Regions from separate parts of the Virgibacillus sp. 6R genome, predicted to be linked through region 2. Evidence: a T-box and tRNA genes for the amino acid it is inferred to sense, from the RefSeq annotation. Region 2 holds a T-box; the other holds one or more tRNA genes.

Region 1 (6,475 bases), 780 kb from region 2:
TGAATACGTTCCCGGGTCTTGTACACACCGCCCGTCACACCACGAGAGTTGGTAACACCCGAAGTCGGTGAGGTAACCTTTTGGAGCCAGCCGCCGAAGGTGGGACCAATGATTGGGGTGAAGTCGTAACAAGGTAGCCGTATCGGAAGGTGCGGCTGGATCACCTCCTTTCTAAGGAATAGATAGGAAGCTTTGGCGTTGTTTGAACGTTGAAGCTAGACTATGCGGAAGACATACTTGGTTGTTTGGTTCAGTTTTGAGAGAGTAAATTATACCTCTCAAGGATAAAAGGATTTTCTGTTAAAATCCGTCACGTCCTGTGACGAACACAGAAGTCACGACATCCTGTAGAAACTTTGTACCTTGAAAACTAAATAAGAGTAACAACGACATCAAACTAAAAGCGGAAGCGAATGTGTAGCGATGTACAGACTGGACTGACTCGAAGGAGATAAAGGAACACGGTGAACGCAAGTGAATCGATGTTGACTTATCGTATGGAGAGGAAGGAAGTCATGCTATTGCTATGAGCTGAAGCTAGAAAACCAAAAGCTGAAAAGTAATATGCTTATTCATAAATAGAAAGTTAGTTAAGTGAATAAGGGCGCACGGTGGATGCCTTGGCACTAGGAGCCGAAGAAGGACGGGACTAACACCGATATGTCCCGGGGAGTCGTAAGTAGACGTCGATCCGGGAATTTCCGAATGGGGGAACCCACTGCTCGTAATGGAGTAGTACTTTTATCTGAATTCATAGGATAGAAGAGGCATACCCGGGGAACTGAAACATCTCAGTACCCGGAGGAAGAGAAAGCAAATGCGATTTCCCAAGTAGCGGCGAGCGAAACGGAAACAGCCCAAACCAGAAGGCTTGCCTTCTGGGGTTGTAGGACACTCCATAGGAGTTATCAAGAGATTCTTTAGATGAAGCGATCTGGAAAGATCCGCCAAAGAAGGTAACAGCCCTGTAATCGAAAAGGAATCTCCTCCGGAGTGTATCCTGAGTACGGCGGAACACGAGGAATTCCGTCGGAATCCGGGAGGACCATCTCCCAAGGCTAAATACTCCCTAGTGACCGATAGTGAACCAGTACCGTGAGGGAAAGGTGAAAAGCACCCCGGGAGGGGAGTGAAAGAGAACCTGAAACCGTGTGCCTACAAGTAGTCGAAGCCCGTTAATGGGTGACGGCGTACCTTTTGTAGAATGGACCGGCGAGTTACGATCGTATGCAAGGTTAAGTGGAAGACACGGAGCCGCAGCGAAAGCGAGTCTGAATAGGGCGATATAGTATGCGGTCGTAGACCCGAAACCGTGTGATCTACCCATGTCCAGGGTGAAGGTCAGGTAACACTGACTGGAGGCCCGAACCCACGTATGTTGAAAAATGCGGGGATGAGGTGTGGGTAGGGGTGAAATGCCAATCGAACACGGAGATAGCTGGTTCTCTCCGAAATAGCTTTAGGGCTAGCCTCAAGGAAAGAGTACTGGAGGTAGAGCACTGATTGAACTAGGGGCCCTCATCGGGTTACCGAATTCAGTCAAACTCCGAATGCCAGCTACTTATCCTTGGGAGTCAGACTATGGGTGATAAGGTTCATAGTCGAAAGGGAAACAGCCCAGACCGCCAGCTAAGGTCCCAAAGTATACGTTAAGTGGAAAAGGATGTGGAGTTGCCCAGACAACCAGGATGTTGGCTTAGAAGCAGCCACCATTTAAAGAGTGCGTAATAGCTCACTGGTCGAGTGACTCTGCGCCGAAAATGTACCGGGGCTAAACGTATCACCGAAGCTGCGGATTGTTCTACGAACAATGGTAGGAGAGCGTTCAAAGTGCAGTGAAGTCAGATCGTGAGGACTGGTGGAGCGCTTTGAAGTGAGAATGCCGGTATGAGTAGCGAAAAAAGAGTGAGAATCTCTTTCACCGAATGCCTAAGGTTTCCTGAGGAAGGCTCGTCCTCTCAGGGTTAGTCGGGACCTAAGCCGAGGCCGAAAGGCGTAGGCGATGGACAACAGGTAGATATTCCTGTACCACCTCATGAACGTTTGAACGATGGGGGGACGCAGTAGGATAAGGAATGCGCACGGATGGATGTGTGCGCCCAAGCAGTGAGAAAGTCGGATAGGCAAATCCGTCCGATAATTTCAAGCTGTGACGGGGAGGGAAATAGAGTACCGAAGTTCCGGATTTCACACTGCCAAGAAAAGCCTCTAGTAAGTTCATAGGTGCCCGTACCGCAAACCGACACAGGTAGGCGAGGAGAGAATCCTAAGGTGAGCGGGAGAACTCTCGTTAAGGAACTCGGCAAAATGACCCCGTAACTTCGGGAGAAGGGGTGCTCCTTTAAGGAGGAGCCGCAGTGAATAGGCCCAAGCGACTGTTTAGCAAAAACACAGGTCTCTGCGAAGCCGAAAGGCGAAGTATAGGGGCTGACACCTGCCCGGTGCTGGAAGGTTAAGGGGAAACGTTAGTGCTTCGGCACGAAGCGTAGAACCGAAGCCCCAGTAAACGGCGGCCGTAACTATAACGGTCCTAAGGTAGCGAAATTCCTTGTCGGGTAAGTTCCGACCCGCACGAAAGGTGCAACGACTTGGGCACTGTCTCAACGAGAGACCCGGTGAAATTATACTATGCGTGAAGATGCGCATTACCCGCGACAGGACGGAAAGACCCCGTGGAGCTTTACTGTAGCCTGATATTGAATGTTGGTACAGCTTGTACAGGATAGGTGGGAGCCATCGAAGCGTGAGCGCTAGCTTACGTGGAGGCAACCGTGGGATACCACCCTGGCTGTACGAACCTTCTAACCCAGGGCCGTGATCCGGTCCGGAGACAGTGTCAGGCGGGCAGTTTGACTGGGGCGGTCGCCTCCCAAAAGGTAACGGAGGCGCCCAAAGGTTCCCTCAGAATGGTTGGAAATCATTCGCAGAGTGTAAAGGCAGAAGGGAGCTTGACTGCGAGACCTACAAGTCGAGCAGGGACGAAAGTCGGGCTTAGTGATCCGGTGGTTCCGCATGGAAGGGCCATCGCTCAACGGATAAAAGCTACCCCGGGGATAACAGGCTTATCTCCCCCAAGAGTTCACATCGACGGGGAGGTTTGGCACCTCGATGTCGGCTCATCGCATCCTGGGGCTGTAGTCGGTCCCAAGGGTTGGGCTGTTCGCCCATTAAAGCGGTACGCGAGCTGGGTTCAGAACGTCGTGAGACAGTTCGGTCCCTATCCGTCGTGGGCGCAGGAGGTTTGAGAGGAGCTGTCCTTAGTACGAGAGGACCGGGATGGACACACCGCTGGTGTACCAGTTGTTCCGCCAGGAGCATAGCTGGGTAGCTACGTGTGGCAGGGATAAGTGCTGAAAGCATCTAAGCATGAAGCCCCCCTCAAGATGAGACTTCCCATCACTAAAAGTGAGTAAGATCCCTCAGAGATGATGAGGTTGATAGGTCCGAGGTGGAAGCGTGGTGACACGTGTAGCTGACGGATACTAATCGATCGAGGACTTAACTAACCATTTTGGAAGATGAATCGTTGGATGATCTCTTATTTAGTTTTTGAGGTATAAATCAGGAATCGATTTTTTTCAACAAAAACCTTGATTTTTTCTCGAAAACGCTTATAATAAGATTTGTGCCTATTTTTTAGCACACAACGACAGAAACTTTGTCTGGTAGTAATGGCGGAGAGGTCACACCTGTTCCCATGCCGAACACAGAAGTTAAGCTCTCCAGCGCCGATGGTAGTTGGGGCTTTGCCCCTGCAAGAGTAGGACGCCGCCAGGCATTGTAATTCTAATTGGTATCATTCCACAGTAGCTCAGTGGTAGAGCAATCGGCTGTTAACCGATCGGTCGTAGGTTCGAATCCTACCTGTGGAGCCAATGGAGAGCTGTCCGAGTGGCCGAAGGAGCACGATTGGAAATCGTGTAGGCCGTTACCGCGGCCTCGAGGGTTCGAATCCCTCGCTCTCCGCCACTATCATATAAATTTCATATTGGCCCGTTGGTCAAGCGGTTAAGACACCGCCCTTTCACGGCGGTAACACGGGTTCGAATCCCGTACGGGTCACCATTTCAGGAGGATTAGCTCAGCTGGGAGAGCACTTGCCTTACAAGCAAGGGGTCGCAGGTTCGAGCCCTGCATCCTCCACCAGTACGAATAGTCTAAAACGCTTGAAAATTCATTTTGTATCTTATATACTGTCTTATAGGCGGTTTAGTGGATATAATTATATCGCGGGGTGGAGCAGTCTGGTAGCTCGTTGGGCTCATAACCCAAAGGTCGTAGGTTCAAATCCTGCCCCCGCAACCAATATTATTATAAGATAGATGTTTTGGTCCGGTAGTTCAGTTGGTTAGAATGCCTGCCTGTCACGCAGGAGGTCGCGGGTTCGAGTCCCGTCCGGACCGCCACTTTAAAATGAGTTTGACTTTTATACATAAAACAAATGGCTCGATAGCTCAGTCGGTAGAGCAAGGGACTGAAAATCCCTGTGTCGGCGGTTCGATTCCGTCTCGAGCCACCATTTTTGTTTCAACATAGTGGAGGGGTAGCGAAGTGGCTAAACGCGGCGGACTGTAAATCCGCTCCCTCAGGGTTCGGGAGTTCGAATCTCTCCCCCTCCACCATTTTTTGCATATAGGGGTATAGTTTAATGGTAAAACGAAGGTCTCCAAAACCTTTGATGTGGGTTCGATTCCTACTACCCCTGCCAAATAAATATGGCGGCCGTGGCGAAGTGGTTAACGCACCGGATTGTGGCTCCGGCATACGTGGGTTCGATCCCCACCGGTCGCCCTTTTTGTATATTGGGCCATAGCCAAGCGGTAAGGCATCGGGTTTTGATCCCGTGTACCCTAGGTTCGAATCCTAGTGGCCCAGCCATTAAGCGGAAGTAGTTCAGTGGTAGAACACCACCTTGCCAAGGTGGGGGTCGCGGGTTCGAATCCCGTCTTCCGCTCCAATTTTATATTTAATGGCGGTATAGCCAAGTGGTAAGGCAGAGGTCTGCAAAACCTTTATCACCGGTTCAAATCCGGTTACCGCCTCCATGCCGGTGTGGCGGAATTGGCAGACGCGCGGGACTCAAAATCCCGTTCCCTTTTTGGGAGTGTCGGTTCGACCCCGACCACCGGTATCATTAACGTTGATATGACGACGTTCTAACGGAATTTATTCGTTAGGATGTCGTCTTTTGCGTTGTATTTAACGTAGAACGTGCGAAATTTAGGGCTCTATACTAAATGTGGTGGTACTCCTTATTGTGCCAATGCACAGAAAGATGCAAAAAAATACACTCACTCCCCTCTCTTTTGATAACCTTGAGTTGCAGACACAAAAGGTAAAGGAGAGGGAAAGAGTGCAATATCATCTTATCATAGATTTATTGGGGATAAAAGATAAACAAGTAGAAGTATGGGATATAAAAGAAGAACCCGCGACATGGTTGGTAGAGCTTTATACGAAGGTTAAAAAGCAAACATGTCCATCCTGTAAAGCGAAAACAAAGCGAGTGCACAGCTACCGAAAACAGTTGATTCAAGGGCCAAATCTATCCCATACATCCGTGAAAATTTCTCTGCGAAAAAGAAGATATCTATGTACCCATTGCCACCATACCTTTTATGAACATTTACAAATGGTGGATCGGTATCAAAGGTGCACCAATTCGTTACAAATGAGCGCACGAACTTACTCGGCAATCGGTTCATTTACGGATGCAGCCCGTTTATCTGGTATGACAACGAATCGATTAATCCGTTTGTTTGATCGTCATCCCCTGCAAACAAAGAAGGTTCTACCACGTGCTATAGCTATTGATGAGTTTAAAGGAGATGCAGGAGGAGAGAGGTTTCAAACAGTCATTGCAGATGTGGAGAACAAAGAAATCATCGATATTTTACCGGACAGAAAAGTAGATACCATAAAAGAGTATTTACAATCCCGTGATACGAGTAAAGTCCAAATAGTTGTTATGGATTTGTCAAAATCCTTTAAACAAGCTGTACAAAAAGCATTAGGCAATCCATTGATTATTGCCGATCGATTTCACTATATGAGGCAAGTATATTGGGCACTGGATGAAGTACGCCGAGAAGTTCAGAGGGATTTGGATAAAAAGCCACGTATCCAGATGAAACGTAGTAAAAAACTGTTATGGAAATCGGTATATAAACTGGATGAAGAAGAGTCAGAAAAGGTACAAAAGCTTCTTGATATTGATCCCAGATTACAAAAAGCATATGAACTTAAGAATAAGTTAGATCAATGGTTTAAGGAAAGCGATAAAGATACAGCTAAAGCTGGATTAGAAGCATGTATGCAGACATTAAAAGAATCAGGTATGGATTCATTTCAACGCGTTTATTATACGTTTCAGCGATGGAAAACAGAAATCCTTCCATCATTGATGTATCCCCCTTTTAACAATGGATACATAGAAGGGACAAACAATAAGATAAAGGTGTTAAAACGTAAGTCC
Region 2 (6,475 bases):
TTACCCTAAAACCTTCGCCCCTCAACCGGTGAAACATCGGATATTAAACGAAGCAATCGGCAAATTAGGTTTTCCGATGATCGTAAAAGAAGCATTTGGCTCTTTTGGGGAACAAGTATACCTTGTCCGCAATGAGCATGACTTAATCGAGAACATCAATAACCTAGGAACGAAGGCTTTTGTTTTGCAAGCATTTATCGCTTCCAGCTACGGCGTAGATTTACGCCTGCATGTGGTTGGAAATCAGGTCGTTGCAGCGATGAAAAGGCAATCAGCGAATGATTTTAGAGCAAATATTACCGCTGGAGGTACCATGGAAGCATATCAACCATCAGAAGCCGAACGGAACCTGGCTATTGCTGCAACTAGGTCCATTGGTGCTGACTTTGCTGGTGTTGACCTGTTAATAGGTGCTGACCAGTCGCCCATTGTATGTGAAATTAATTCCAACGCCCATATTCACAACATGTATGATGCTACTGGAATTAATGTTGCTGATTTTATCATAGACTATATTTTAAGAGAGACTGAAGGGGTAGCAAATGTATAATGGCTGGCTTATTTATAGTAATGAAGATATACAAGCAAACAAAGCTTATATTGATTGGTTTATCGAAGAAGCAGCACTGCAGTCTATCCAATTAGAGCTTGTACGTCGAGAGGATTTAATGATCGGTATTCACGATAAACAACAAGCTGTATTGAGAAATGGAAAAGCGCAAGCTATGCCCGATTTTGCAGTTGTTCGCACAATAGACCCTATGCTTAGCCTTCATTTAGAAAGCTGCAAAATTCTCGTTTTCAACAATTCCCGTATCGCAACTATTTGTAATAACAAAGCGTTGACACACCATGCTGTACATCAACTGCAAATACCAATGGTTGATACGTACTATAGTAAAGCTTCTATTTTGGGAACAACACCTCCTCTACCCTTTCCTTTTGTCATAAAGGACGTCGCAGGAAGAGGGGGCAAACAAGTTTACCTCATAACTAGCGAAAAGGAATATAAAACATGTATACAAAAACTACAAAGACAAGAAGTTATTATCCAAACATGCCCTGTAAAGCCAGGAAAAGACTTGCGTGTCTTTGTTGTTGGAAAAAAGATCGTCGCTTCAGTACTTAGAGAAAGCGATACTGATTTCCGAGCGAACTATAAGCTCGGTGGAAACGCGCGTTTATACAGGTTAAACGAGCAAGAAAAAAATAGCATCCAAACCATCGTTAACGCTTTCGATTTCGGTATGGTTGGTATTGATTTTCTTATTAGTGAGCAAGGAGAATTATTATTTAATGAAATTGAAGATGTCGTCGGGTCTCGCACACTAAGTGCTGTTAGCAATGAAAATATCCTTCGTTTATACGTGGAGCATATAAACAAACAAATACAACTTAAACCGCATCGATAAACGCAGACAAAGTGACTGGAACATAAGCAAATACTATATTGCAAAAGGCGGACAATCCATTGATCCGGCATATAAGTACTGTAAGGCTCCCGCTTCAAGAGTTGGAGAAATCATACTACAGAGATACTTAAATGCCCTATTTCGTAAGCGGACTTTAGGTCATACCATTACAATACTAAAAAAGGAGTAGGGGATGAAAAACCCCCTACTAATGAAAAATTCACTTTATTGTTCATTTTTTAATCAGCTGCTTTAGTTATATCTCATCCTCTTTCATTATTTTACTGGTTTAATTCATTCAGTCTCGCTTGAACTTTAGCTTGTTTATCCAAATAATCTTTTTCCTTTTGTTTTTCTTCATCAACCACAGCCTGTGGGGCTTTATTGATAAACCCTTGATTTGCAAGCTTCTTCTGAACACGTTCTACTTCTTTTGTCCATTTGGTTAATTCTTTTTCCAAACGGGCAATTTCCTTGTCAAAATCAATTAATCCTTCCAATGGCAAAAATAGTTCTACTCCCGTCACCACTGCAGACATCGCTTTTTCAGGGGCTTTAATTTGCCGAGCGATGATTAATTCACTCGTATTACAAAAACGTTCCAGATAATGACGCTCTTCCTCTAATTCTTTAACAATTGCTTCATTCTCTGCTTGAATCAATAGTTTCACTTGCTTGGACATCGGCGTATCTACTTCTGCACGGATATTGCGGACAGCTTTGATAATTGCTACAAGTCGTTTCATTTCACTTGCTGCCTGTTCATCATGAAATTCAGGTCTTTGTTCCGGCCATTTTGCCACCGTAATGGACTCTCCTTGATGCGGTAACTGCTGCCATATTTCTTCAGTAATGAACGGCATAAATGGATGAAGCATACGCATTGTTTGATCTAGGACATAAACGAGCACAGAACGAGTGGTTTGTTTTTCCGCCTCATCGTCTCCATATAACGGTAGCTTAGCCATTTCAATATACCAGTCGCATAGTTCATCCCAAATAAAGTTATACAAATGACGCCCTGCTTCGCCAAATTCATATTTATCATTATTTCTTGTTACATGCTCAATCGTCTCATTTAAGCGAGTTAAGATCCATTTGTCGGCAAGTGACTTCTTTCCTGTCAAGTCGATATCTTCATAGGAAAAGCCTTCTAAGTTCATTAACGAGAAGCGAGATGCATTCCACACTTTATTGGCAAAATTCCAAGTCGCTTCCACCTTTTCCCAATAAAAGCGTAAATCTTGCCCTGGGGTTGAACCGGTGAGTAGAAAATAGCGTAACGAATCCGCACCATATTTATCAATCACATCCATTGGGTCAACGCCATTTCCTAACGATTTGCTCATTTTCCTTCCTTCGGCATCACGAATCAATCCATGTATTAATACATCGTCAAATGGTTTTTGATTGGTAAAATGTTTGGATTGGAAAATCATTCGTGAAACCCAGAAGAAAATGATATCATAACCCGTTACGAGCACTCCAGTTGGAAAATAACGCTGATAATCTTCCGCCTCCGGATCTGGCCATCCCATCGTTGAAAATGGCCATAAAGCTGACGAGAACCACGTATCTAACACATCTTCATCTTGCTCCCAATTTTCGATGTCCTCTGGCGCTTCTTTGCCAACATAAATTTCATTCGTTTGCTTATGATACCAAGCCGGAATTCGGTGCCCCCACCATAACTGACGAGAAATACACCAATCACGAATATTTTCCATCCAATTTAAATACGTTCTTTCAAAACGTTGAGGAACAAAGTTTACCTTGTCTTCAGATGCTTGCAAATCAATCGCAGCGTCTGCAAGTGGCTTCATTTTCACAAACCATTGGGTAGATAGATATGGCTCAACTACAGCGCCGCTTCTTTCCGAGTGGCCAACTTGATGAACATGATCTTCTATCTTAAAGAGTACACCTTGCGCTTTTAAATCATCAACAATTTGTTTTCGGCACGCAAACCGATCTAGACCTTCATAAACCCCTGCGTTTTCGTTCATTGTTCCGTCCTCATGCATAACCAAAACCCGTTCTAAGCTGTGTCTATTACCAACTTCAAAATCGTTCGGGTCATGCGCAGGGGTAATCTTTACAGCCCCGGAACCAAACTCCATATCTACATATTCATCCGCAACGATTGGTAGTTCACGACCGATGATTGGCAGAATTGCTTTTTTTCCTATTAAATGCGCATATCGTTCATCATCTGGATGAACAGCAATTGCCGTATCTCCTAACATCGTCTCTGGACGAGTTGTCGCAATTTCAATTGTCTCGTCACTATCTTTAAGCGGATAGCGCATGTGGTAAAATTTCCCTTGCACTTCCTCATAAATTACTTCTATATCTGATAGAGCTGTTTTTGTTTCTGGGTCCCAATTGATAATATATTCCCCACGATAAATTAAACCTTGTTCATATAATTTAACAAATACTTCTTTTACCGCGTCAGATAGCCCTTCATCAAGAGTGAATCGTTCCCGTGAATAATCTAAGCTAAGCCCCAATTTTTCCCACTGGGAACGAATAAAGCTTGCGTACTCTTCTTTCCATTCCCATGCTTTTTCAAGAAACCTTTCTCTTCCTAGCTCATAACGGTTAGTACCCTGCTCTTTCAATTTTGCTTCGACTTTTGCTTGCGTAGCAATACCGGCATGATCCATACCAGGAAGCCATAACACATCATATCCCTGCATGCGTTTCATTCTCGAGATCGTATCCTGCATTGTCGTATCCCAAGCATGACCTAAATGTAAACGACCCGTTACATTTGGGGGTGGAATTACAATGGAATAGGGTTCCTTTTCCGGGTCATTCTGAGCTTTAAAATAATCCCCTTCCAACCAAAATTGATAGCGGCCCTTTTCTACTTCCTGTGGATTATACTTAGCAGAAAGCGAAGGCTTCGATTCTTGTTCATGCATCACATATTCCTCCTTATTCTCATTCGTTCAAGCATTTTCCTTTTAACAAATTAAAAACCCTCTCCGCCCTAAAAAAGGACGAAAAGGGTATGCTTTCCGTGGTACCACCTTTATTTGTATACGTTATTTGACAATACTATAAAATCCATCTTCAAAAGGACATGCTTCTAGAAGCAAATAAGTATACACACTTCATTTAGTCTGATAACGGTACATCGACCGGCTTCCCTCTACTAAAAGCAATCTTCTTACTGCTTTTGGTTCAAAGGAGCTGTTCATGGGCGACCTTCCAGCATAATCCATCAAGGAAACTTTCAGCCAATGATTTCCATCTCTGCATAACAATTACCCTGTACTCTTCCCACTCTTTACATTTTTTATATTGGATTGAATATCAATTGGAATAGCTTTATTTTATATATAATCCGTGGTCCCGTCAACTTTTTCCTTTTATTATGTGCAAAATTCAATGATTAGCAAGCCATGCTATATTTATCGCTCATCTGGACTTTATAACATAAGGTTTGCACCAAAAGCATCCATTTATACATATAGTATAGTAAAAACGAACATTCTTGTGAAAGGGAGAGGTTGTAAGTGGCAAGATATTACCGCTATCGGCTGCCGCCATGGGCAAGAAATTGTATTATCGTAATTGAAAGATGCACATTACCAGTATTGATTTTTCAATTAATTCGCACCTTGTTTTTCCCAACCACCTTTGATGTTTTTCTTCTTGGAATTCTTGTTGGCGTTTTTATCGCGTTTTATTTGGAATGGATTTAGTCCGTATCATCCAGATCCTCCAAATCAATCGTATCATAAGTTTGATCCACATAGGCAGAAAAATGCAGTCCAAATAATATACGCCGAAATATATGCTGTAGATGAATAATTTGCTCGATCATTGTTGCTTTTGTCTCCTTATGTGCTGTAACACAAGCTAGATAGGCTTGAGGATCCAATAATTGAATGACGAGCAAATACAATTCTTTCTTGGTCAGTTCGTTCTCATCCATATATTTATCGAATCCGTGCATGAACAAATCAATTGGAGCATCATATTCACTTGTTTCTTGTTGAAAAAAAGTTACCAAATCAAAAATAGAATAGTCAAAACTTGCCTTTTCCCAGTTAATCAAATAGAGCTGTGCTTGATGAGTTAACGTATGGGATGTAGTTATATTTTTGTGGCAAAGGCTATAATACCAAGTACTGTTTTCTTCTTGCTCATACAGTAACTGTTCAATTCTTCGTTCAGTTTCTTTTAAACTATAATCCAATTCTTTAAACTGCGTACAAACAAGTAATTCAAATGGAGACATAAAGCGATTTTTTTCATACTGCTCAACCGCAGCCAACAATTCCTGTTGCAATTGCTTGCAATGCTGTTTATAATGCTGAAAAGTACGTTTTAATTGGGCACTTTCCACCATTTGCTGCTGTTTTGTTTTTGCGTGCATCCTCCCAATACTTTGAAATAACTTTTCTATCGTTGGCTGGTCTAACTCGGTTAGCGAATTTCCTTTCCATGGTGTCACATAATAAATGGAATCCCCTTGTACTTCATACAGTTTTCCCTGTTTGGTTAAATAAACTGGTAGAACCAAAGAAAGAAAATCAGTATAAGCTATGTTATAGACCTGTTCCCACATCCCGACTGTTTCTTGCGTTAACCTGCTTTGTTTTAGTGCATATTGTTGGTAGTGGTCTTGCACCTTATAAAGATGCTCCGTCTGTTTTTCTATGTAAAACGGCTGAATAGAATAAGCCTGCAATACTGCTTTTAAGGTATCCATTTCCCTCACCACCTAGCTTAAAAACAAACAAATAGTTTAAAAAAACTTTTCCGTGTCCTAGTAATTAATAATTTATCGTTTCAATAATCATCATCATTCCGTATTTAGGGCTAAACAAGCTTGCCACTAAGGCGAACATACGTTATATAATTACTAGTTTTTTTGAACGATCATCCTCATGTTCATTGCTAAAGGAAGCAATTAGGGGCCACAACCGATTTTTTTCGAGGTTGAAAGGCACCCTGTAGGAATACTTCATTATCTTTAAAGTCATTGTTTCTTCTTTTGCGGAATGTATAGTAATTGTCCTTCTGTAACATCATAATCGTCATCT

What was found. A T-box is a leader RNA that pairs with one kind of tRNA and senses whether it is charged. The one in region 2 lies ahead of BKP57_RS01670 (valine--tRNA ligase), so its partner is inferred to be a tRNA-Val.
Region 1: it encodes a tRNA-Val, which carries the amino acid that the T-box ahead of BKP57_RS01670 (valine--tRNA ligase) is inferred to sense. The anticodon was not compared.

What each region holds. Positions count from the first base shown of each region.
Region 1 covers NZ_CP017762.1:1,119,773-1,126,247, reverse strand. Annotated here, with positions in the region: rRNA gene BKP57_RS05140 (16S ribosomal RNA) at 1-171, shown strand, start outside; rRNA gene BKP57_RS05135 (23S ribosomal RNA) at 589-3,506, shown strand; rRNA gene rrf (5S ribosomal RNA) at 3,662-3,777, shown strand; tRNA gene BKP57_RS05125 (tRNA-Asn) at 3,801-3,875, shown strand; tRNA gene BKP57_RS05120 (tRNA-Ser) at 3,878-3,969, shown strand; tRNA gene BKP57_RS05115 (tRNA-Glu) at 3,991-4,065, shown strand; tRNA gene BKP57_RS05110 (tRNA-Val) at 4,071-4,146, shown strand; tRNA gene BKP57_RS05105 (tRNA-Met) at 4,229-4,305, shown strand; tRNA gene BKP57_RS05100 (tRNA-Asp) at 4,330-4,406, shown strand; tRNA gene BKP57_RS05095 (tRNA-Phe) at 4,444-4,519, shown strand; tRNA gene BKP57_RS05090 (tRNA-Tyr) at 4,538-4,622, shown strand; tRNA gene BKP57_RS05085 (tRNA-Trp) at 4,635-4,708, shown strand; tRNA gene BKP57_RS05080 (tRNA-His) at 4,719-4,791, shown strand; tRNA gene BKP57_RS05075 (tRNA-Gln) at 4,804-4,878, shown strand; tRNA gene BKP57_RS05070 (tRNA-Gly) at 4,883-4,957, shown strand; tRNA gene BKP57_RS05065 (tRNA-Cys) at 4,972-5,045, shown strand; tRNA gene BKP57_RS05060 (tRNA-Leu) at 5,047-5,131, shown strand; gene BKP57_RS05055 (ISL3 family transposase) at 5,354-6,475, shown strand, end outside.
Region 2 covers NZ_CP017762.1:340,506-346,980, forward strand. Annotated here, with positions in the region: gene BKP57_RS01660 (ATP-grasp domain-containing protein) at 1-550, shown strand, start outside; gene BKP57_RS01665 (ATP-grasp domain-containing protein) at 543-1,412, shown strand; gene BKP57_RS01670 (valine--tRNA ligase) at 1,694-4,342, opposite strand; T-box leader at 4,414-4,720, opposite strand; gene BKP57_RS01675 (hypothetical protein) at 4,940-5,128, shown strand; gene BKP57_RS01680 (protein kinase family protein) at 5,125-6,141, opposite strand; gene BKP57_RS01685 (LysM peptidoglycan-binding domain-containing protein) at 6,412-6,475, opposite strand, start outside.